Regions from separate parts of the Delftia tsuruhatensis genome, predicted to be linked through region 1. Evidence: predicted binding sites of a transcription regulator. Region 1 holds the regulator's gene; the other holds the start of a gene.
The links. The regulator FNR, encoded in region 1, switches genes on or off when oxygen is low (the NO sensors DNR and NnrR bind a similar motif). The targets are predictions, from matches to a motif close to TTGATNNNNATCAA.

Region 1 (4,164 bases):
CGTCTATACCGAGATCTTCATGTGGGTGGAGCGCAAGGTCGAAGGCGACCGCAGTGCCCGCATGCGCCTGGACAAGAACGGCTGGACCTTCGAGAAGCTCTGGAAGAAGTTGCTCAAGCAGTTCCTGTGGATCGCCATCGCGCTGTGGACGGGCTTCACCTTCGTGGGCTATTTCGTGCCCATCCGCGAACTGGGAGCCGAGCTGCTGGCGCTGCAGGGCAGCTGGCAGATATTCTGGGTGCTGTTCTACGGCTTCGCCACCTATGGCAATGCGGGCTACATGCGCGAGCAGGTCTGCAAGTACATGTGTCCCTATGCGCGCTTTCAGAGCGCCATGTTCGACAAGGACACGATGATCGTCAGCTACGACACGGGCCGTGGCGAGCCGCGCGCGCCGCGCACCAAGAAGGTGGACCACAAGGCCCAGGGCCTGGGCGACTGCATCGACTGCAAGATGTGCGTGCAGGTCTGCCCCGTGGGCATCGACATCCGCAACGGCCTGCAATACGAGTGCATAGGCTGCGGCCTGTGCATAGACGCCTGCAACTCCATCATGGACAGGATGGAGTACCCGCGCGGCCTGATCCGCCTGACCACGCAGAACGCCATGGCCGGTGCCTGGCGGCGCGCCCAGGTGCTGCGCCGCATCTTCCGGCCCCGCGTGCTGATCTACTCGGCCGTGCTGGTCGGCCTGAGCACGGCCATGATCGTGAGCCTGGCGCTGCGCCAGTCGGTCAAGGTGGACGTGATCCGCGACCGGGCCTCGCTGTCGCGCATCGTCGCGGGCGGCAAGCTGGAGAATGTCTACCGCCTGCAGATCATGAACGCCACCGAGCAGGCCCAGCGCTACCGCATCAGCGCCCACGGCCTGGACGGCCTGGAGCTGGCCTCGGAGCAGGAGGTCGAGGTCGGCCCCGCCGAGACGCGCGGCATCGCGGCGCGCCTGCAGATTCCCTACGGTTCCGCCGAGCCGGGCTCGCACACCGTATTCTTCGACATCGATGCCGTGGCGGCAGGTGCGGGCCGGGCGTCCGAGAAGGCGGTCTTCCTGGTTCCCAGGTAATGTTCCCGGAACGCGCGGCGCATGCCGCGTGTGCCGCTTGAAAGAAAGAGGTTTCCCATGTCTTCGAGTCCCGCAGTCCCTTCGGCCGCCCCGTCCGCTCCGCACCCGGACGCCGGCAAGCCCTGGTGGAAGTTCGCCCATGTCTGGCTCGTGGTGGCCGGTCCGGCCGCCGTGGTGGTGGCCGGCGTGGTCACGGCCATCATCGCGATCAATGGGGCCGACCCCGTGATCGACCCCGACTACTACCGCAACGGCATCGAGATCAATGAACGTGCAGGCGGCGCGCGCGAAGTTCCCAAGAGCCTGGCGCCCGCCGTCACAGGCCGCAACCATGCGGCCACGCCGGCGTACGACCACCCCACGGACCGCTGAACGCCGCGCATCCTTGCAGGAGGCCGCAATGCGGCCTTTTTTTGCATGGTGAACCCCGTCTCCGGCATGCGCGACGGGTGAGGGTTTCCTACAGGCCGGCGGGGCTGCGTGGGGCTTGGCGGCATGCTTTGGCGGGGCGCACAATCAACGTGCCCCTCGACAGCCCAAGGAGATCGCTGATGTTGGCCCAACGCTGGATGTGGATTGCCTGGCCTGCCTTCCTGGCGGCCGCCGTGATGGAGATGCTGGTCTTTGCCTTCGTGGACCCGCTGGAGCTGCACTGGCTCGGCGACCTGGGCTGGTCCCGCCAGGGGATCTATACGCTGGCCTTCTTCGCGTTCTGGGCCGTGACCATGCTGTCCAGCCTCATGACCATCATGCTGGGCCGCTCGGCACGCGACCTCAACGACGGCATCGTCTCCGAGCCCGACCCGGATCTGGCCCTGCAGGGACTGGGACGCGACTGATCCGCTCCCCTGGTCACCCCGCAAGCAACAAGGCCCGCTTTCGCGGGCCTTCATCATTTCCGCAAGGGGCGTCTGGCATGCCCTACTGGCATTGCTGGCTGTTGACGATGCGCTTGAGCGCATCCGTGTCCAGGATGCGCAGGTGGCGCTGGCGCACCTCGATGATGTTCTCCTCGGCGAACTTGGAGAACGTGCGGCTGACGGTCTCCAGCTTCAGGCCCAGGTAGCTGCCGATCTCCTCGCGCGTCATGCGCAGCACCAGCTCGGACTTGGAAAAGCCGCGTGCATGCAGGCGCTGCACCAGGTTGAGCACGAAGGCGGCCAGGCGCTCCTCGGCGCGCATGCTGCCCAGCAGCAGCATGACGCCGTGCTCGCGCACGATCTCGCGGCTCATGACCTTGTGCACGTGGTTTTGCAGGGCCGTGACCTCGCGCGACAGGTGCTCGAGCTTGTCGAAGGGCATGACGCAGACCTCGGCATCCTCCAGGGCCACGGCATCGCAGGTGTGATGGTCGTTGACGATGCCGTCCAGCCCGATGATCTCGCCGGCCATCTGAAAGCCCGTGACCTGGTCGCGACCGTCCTCGGTGGCCACGCAGGTCTTGAAGAAGCCCGTGCGGATGGCATACAGCGAGGTGAAGGCCTCGCCGTTGCGAAACAGCAGGCCGCCGCGCTTGACCTTGCGGCGCGTGGCCACGATGTCGTCGATGCGCTGCATCTGCTCGGCATCCAGCCCCATGGGCATGCACAGTTCGCGCAGGTTGCAGTTGGAGCAGGAGGCTTTGATGGTCTGAAGGTTCATGGAGTAAACATCAGCGGCACAGTGGCGTGCCAGTGGTGACCTCGTGGATGGCGATGAGTTGGATCAAATTGTCGCAGCAGTGCCTCAAACAACTCTTGATGTGAGTCAAGGACGGGGCCGATGCCCTGCGGCACAGTCAAGGTATTAGAGGAAAAAACCCATGACCGCTGTCACCCCAGAGCTGCTGCGTCGCTTCGACGTACCGGGGCCCCGATACACCTCGTTCCCCACCGCCGACCGTTTCGTGGAGGCCTTTGGTGCAGAGGACTATATCCTGGCGCTGCAACAACGCAAATCGAGTACCGCAGCACGTGCCATGCCTTTGTCGCTGTATGTGCATGTGCCGTTCTGCGAATCGCTGTGCTACTACTGCGCCTGCAACAAGATCGTCACGCGCCACCATGACCGTGCTGCGGTCTACCTGGACTACCTGGCCCGCGAGATCGCCCTGCACACCGCCCACTGCGGCAAGGGCCAGGCCGTCAGCCAGCTGCACCTGGGCGGCGGCACGCCCACCTTCTTCTCGGACGAGGAGCTGCGCACGCTGATGGGCCTGCTGCGCGAGCACTTCAGGCTGGAGGCCGGGGGGGAGTACTCCATCGAGGTCGATCCACGCACCGTCACCGCCGAACGCCTGGCGGTGCTCAAGGAACTGGGCTTCAACCGCCTGAGCTTCGGCGTGCAGGACTTCGACGAGCAGGTGCAGATCGCCGTGCACCGCGTGCAGCCGGCCGCGCAGGTGTTCGAGCTGGTGGCCGCCGCGCGCCGGCTGGGCTTTGCCTCCATCAATGTGGACCTGATCTACGGCCTGCCCAGGCAGACGCCCGAGTCCTTCGAGCGCACGCTGGCGCAGGTCAACGCGCTGCGGCCGGATCGCATCGCCCTGTACGCCTACGCCCATCTGCCCGAGCGCTTCAAGCCGCAGCGGCGTATCGCTTCCGAGGATCTGCCCCAGGGCGCCGACAAGCTGGCCATGCTCTCGCGCTCCATCGCGGCTTTCATGGACGGCGGCTATGTCTATGTGGGCATGGACCACTTCGCGTTGCCCGAGGATGCGCTGGCCGTGGCCAAGCGCCAGGGGCGGCTGCACCGCAACTTCCAGGGCTACAGCACCCAGCCCGACTGCGACCTGATCGCGCTGGGCGTGTCGGCCATCGGCAAGGTGGGAGCCAGCTACAGCCAGAACGCCAAGACGCTGGAGGAGTACTACGACGCCATCGACGCCGGCCAGTTGCCCGTGGTGAGAGGCCTGGCGCTGTCGCGCGACGACCTGGTGCGCCGCGCCGTCATCATGGCCATCATGTGCCAGGGCGCCGTGCTGTTCGAGCCCATGGAGCAGGCCTGGCTGCTGGGCTTTCGCGAATATTTCGCGCCCGAGATGGCGGCGCTGGAGGATCTGCAGGACAAGGGCCTGGTGCAGATCAGCGACGAGGGCTTCCAGGTCACGCCCATGGGCTGGT
Region 2 (4,164 bases), 1.6 Mb from region 1:
GAAAGCGAGCTGACCGAACGCCACCAAGCAGGCCTGGTCGATGCCTCACGCGCGCAGTCGCCCTACTTCCGCCTGCTGGCGCGCGACCCCGACACGCTGGGCGCGCGCACGCGCACCGACAAGGACATCTTCTACAACCCCGACGCCGGCCTGCCGCGCGCCGAGCGCGAGCTGGCCGCTGCGGCCACCTCGCGCGCCAATGGCTGCATCTACTGCGCCTCGGTCCATGCGCGCTTTGCCACGCACTTCTCGCGCCGGGGCGGCGACGTGCAGCGCCTGCTCGACGAAGGCCCGGGCACGGACCTGGGACCGCGCTGGAACGCCATCGTCACGGCCGCCGTGGCGCTGACCCAGACGCCGCCTGCGCTGGAGCCCGCCCACATCGATGCGCTGCGCGCCGCCGGCCTGGATGATGCCGCCATCTCCGACGTGCTGCACGGCACGGCCTTCTTCAACTGGGCCAACCGGCTCATGCTGTCGCTGGGCGAGCCGCGGCACATCGCGCCGGGCTGAGCCGTCCCGACGAAGCGGCCGGATCGGCCGCTCCCCGTCACCACAGGCCCAGCAACTTCCACCAGGCGCTGCCGGCCACGGCGAAGATCAGCAGCTCTATCACGCACATGGCCGCGCCCACGCGCCACCAGTTGCCCAGCGTGACGTAGCCGCTGCCGAAGATGATGGGCGAGGTGCCGGTGGCATAGTGGGTCAGCGTCATCATGATGGCCGAGCCGGCCGTCATCATCAGCATGAAGGGCACGACATACTCCGCCGGGATCAGTTGCGCGCCCACCGTCAGGAAGGCCAGCATCATGGCGCTGATGTGGGCCGTGGTGCTGGCGAACAGGTAGTGCGAGAACACGAAGACCCCCACCAGGATGGCGGCCACGGGCAGCCAGTCCAGGCCGCTGGCGACGATGGCGTTCTTCAGGCCCTCTGCGAACCAGGCGACCACGCCCAGCTTGTTGAGCTGCTCGGCCAGCATGACCAGGGCACCGAACCAGACCAGGGTGTCCCACGCGCTTTTCTCGGACAGCACATCATCCCAGTCGATGGTGCCGGTGATGATCAGCGTGAACAGGCCCAGGAAGGCCACCACGGTCGGGTCCAGCGTGAAGGCGGGGCCGAACAGCATCTGGGGCACGTTGGCCCACAGCAGCAGCATCATGCCGAAGGTGCCCAGCATCACGCGCTCCCTGCCCGACAGCGGCCCCATGCGGGCCATCTCGCTGCGTGCATATTCCACAGCGTTGGGCGTGGCCTTGAGCTCGGGCGGCGACAGCAGGTAGATGGCCAGCGGCATCAGCAGCAGGCACAGCAGGCCCGGCAGCAGCATGTACAGCGCCCAGGTGGTCCAGCTCAGGTGCAGGGCCTGGCCCGTGGCCTTGGCCACGAAATCCACCACCAGCGGGTTGGGCGCCGTGGCCGTCAGGAACATGGCCGAGGTGATGGGATTGGCATGGTAGTTGACCAGGGCCAGGTAGGTGCCCACCTTGCCTTGCGTCCCCTTGGCAGGGTCCGACTCGAAGGCGTTGGCGATGGACTTCATGATCGGGTGCACGATGCCGCCGCCGCGCGCCGTGTTGCTGGGCGTGAACGGTGCCAGCACCAGCTCGCAGATCGCCAGGCCGTAGCCTATGCCCAGGGTCCGCTTGCCCATCAGCGCGATGAACATCAGGCCGATGCGATTGCCCAGGCCCGTCTTCTTGAGCCCGCGCGAGATCAGGATGGCCACCACGATCAGCCAGATCAGCGGGCTGGAAAAGCTGCTCAGCGCATCGGTGATGGCGCCCTTGGACGAGCCGGATGTGACCTGGGACAGCGAGACGATGACGATGGCCATCAAGGCCATCACGCCGATGGGCATGACCTTCAGGATGATGGCCACGATGGTGGTCAGGAAGATGGCCACCAACTGCCAGCCCTTGGGCGTCAGCCCCTCGGGCACGGGCAGCAGCAACAGCCCGAACAGCACCAGGGTGGCGATCAGCGCAGGCACCAGCCGGAACGGTACGGCCGCCTTGAAGTAGCGAAACAGCGAGGCAATCTTGTCGAGCATGTGGATCCTTTGCGTTGCCAGTGCGGCGCCGACAGGCCACGCATTGCCCGGATCAAAAGCCAACAGGCTTGCACGGGCATTGGCGGCCGCGCCGCATGATTGACATCATGATGCACTGCAGCATGAACTCGGCGGTCCGCCGGGTTCCGCTCCACCGGAGTTTGACAGGCATCAAGCCCATGCCAGTAAAGCCGGTGCCCAGGCCGCTGCGCGCGCCGTGCACATGCCAGCATTCCCGGACCGGGCGCGCTTCGCCTCGGTGTACCCATGCAGTAAAACAGGAGAAAAGCCGACATGCCAGCCAACCGATTCTTGCCCGAGGAATGGGAATGCCGCCTTCAGGAAATCGACCTGGAGATCGCTCGCCACGCCGTCATCTGCAAGATTCCGCTCCTGCAGGCCGGCGTGGTGGAACGCGTGCTGGCCGACGACGCCAGCGTCTGCGGCGCAGGGCACGAGACCGCGTTCAAGACGCTGCGCGGTCTCTTGTACATGCACTACACCGAAGTGCTGCACATCAGTGAGGTGCTCAGCCCCGATGCGGCCCAGGAGATCGCCCACCGCGTGCGCCTGCGACTGGCGCAACGCCTGGGCCAGCAGCTCGGAGGCTGAGGACGGGCGGCCTTGCCTTGCGTCGGCAAGGCAAGAAAAAAGGGCTACGACACAGTCGTAGCCCTTTTCCAATTTGGTTGCGCGAGAAGGATTTGAACCTCCGACCTTTGGGTTATGAGCCCAACGAGCTACCAGACTGCTCCATCGCGCGGTATTCCAAAATTATAGCAGATTATTCAGCTGCCTTGGCTTCTGCAGCGCCTTCTTCAGCGCGTTCCACCAGTTCCACGAAGGCCATGGGGGCGTTGTCGCCCACGCGGAAGCCCATCTTCAGGATACGGGTGTAGCCACCGGGACGCTTGGCGAAACGCGGGCCCAGCTCGTTGAAGAGCTTGGTCACGCTGTCGCGGTCGCGCAGGCGGTCGAAAGCCAGGCGGCGATTGGCAACGGTGTCGACCTTGGCCAGGGTGATCATGGGCTCGATCACGCGGCGCAGTTCCTTGGCCTTGGGAACGGTGGTCTTGATGGCTTCATGCTCGATGAGCGAATTCATCATGTTCTTCAGCATCGCCAGGCGGTGCGAAGAGGTGCGATTGAGTTTGCGGAGGCCGTGACCGTGACGCATGGTGCTTTATTCCTAAGATATGTAATTAGGACTTGTGCAAACAAGGATGCAAGCCTGGACCCGTTACCGGATCTGCAGCTTGCCTCAACCGAATTTGCGCAAGTTGTTGATTAATTCGTGCAGCCGTATCAGGTACTGCCCGAGGCACTGAGGCTCTCCAAAAAGGAGAGCCCGTAATTATAGTGCTTAGCGCTTTTCCAGGCCAGCGGGTGGCCAGTTCTCGAGCTTCATGCCCAGCGTCAGACCGCGGGAAGCCAGGACTTCCTTGATCTCGTTGAGCGACTTGCGACCCAGGTTGGGGGTCTTGAGCAGCTCGTTCTCGGTACGCTGGATCAGGTCGCCGATGTAGTAGATGTTCTCTGCCTTGAGGCAGTTGGCCGAACGCACGGTGAGTTCCAGCTCGTCCACGGGACGCAGCAGGATGGGATCAAAGGCGGTTGCGGCACCACGGCCACCGGCCGGAGCATCGAAGACGCTGGCGATGTCGCCACCGTCCAGCTGTGCGAACACGGCCAGCTGTTCCACCAGGATCTTGGCGGAGGCGCGCACGGCGTCCTCGGCGGTGATCGCACCATTGGTCTCGATCTCCACCACCAGCTTGTCCAGGTCGGTGCGCTGTTCCACGCGGGCCGACTCGACGGCATAGCTCACGCGCTTGACGGGCGAGAACGAAGCGTCCAGCACGATGCGGCCGATCGACTTCGTGGACTCGTCGCCATAGCGGCGCACGTTGCCGGGCACGTAGCCACGGCCCTTCTCGACCTTGATCTGCATGTCCAGCTTGCCGCCTTGCGACAGGTTGGCGATGACATGATCAGGGTTGATGATCTCCACGTCATGGGGCGTCTGGATGTCGCGCGCCGTCACGACGCCTTCACCATCCTTGCGCAGGGACAGCGTCACCTCGTCGCGGTTGTGCAGCTTGAACACC

Region 2: a site for FNR is predicted at 2,218-2,231, ahead of L1Z78_RS25565 (DASS family sodium-coupled anion symporter). Genes of this name have one in related genera too.

Annotation. Positions count from the first base shown of each region.
Region 1 covers NZ_LR813084.1:4,034,364-4,038,527, reverse strand. The annotation lists gene ccoG (cytochrome c oxidase accessory protein CcoG) at 1-1,063, shown strand, start outside; gene L1Z78_RS18275 (FixH family protein) at 1,121-1,435, shown strand; gene L1Z78_RS18270 (hypothetical protein) at 1,615-1,902, shown strand; gene fnr (fumarate/nitrate reduction transcriptional regulator Fnr) at 1,985-2,704, opposite strand; gene hemN (oxygen-independent coproporphyrinogen III oxidase) at 2,865-4,164, shown strand, end outside.
Region 2 covers NZ_LR813084.1:5,621,741-5,625,904, forward strand. The annotation lists gene L1Z78_RS25560 (alkylhydroperoxidase domain protein) at 1-513, shown strand, start outside; gene L1Z78_RS25565 (DASS family sodium-coupled anion symporter) at 551-2,056, opposite strand; gene L1Z78_RS25570 (hypothetical protein) at 2,351-2,668, shown strand; tRNA gene L1Z78_RS25575 (tRNA-Met) at 2,743-2,819, opposite strand; gene rplQ (50S ribosomal protein L17) at 2,841-3,233, opposite strand; gene L1Z78_RS25585 (DNA-directed RNA polymerase subunit alpha) at 3,420-4,164, opposite strand, start outside.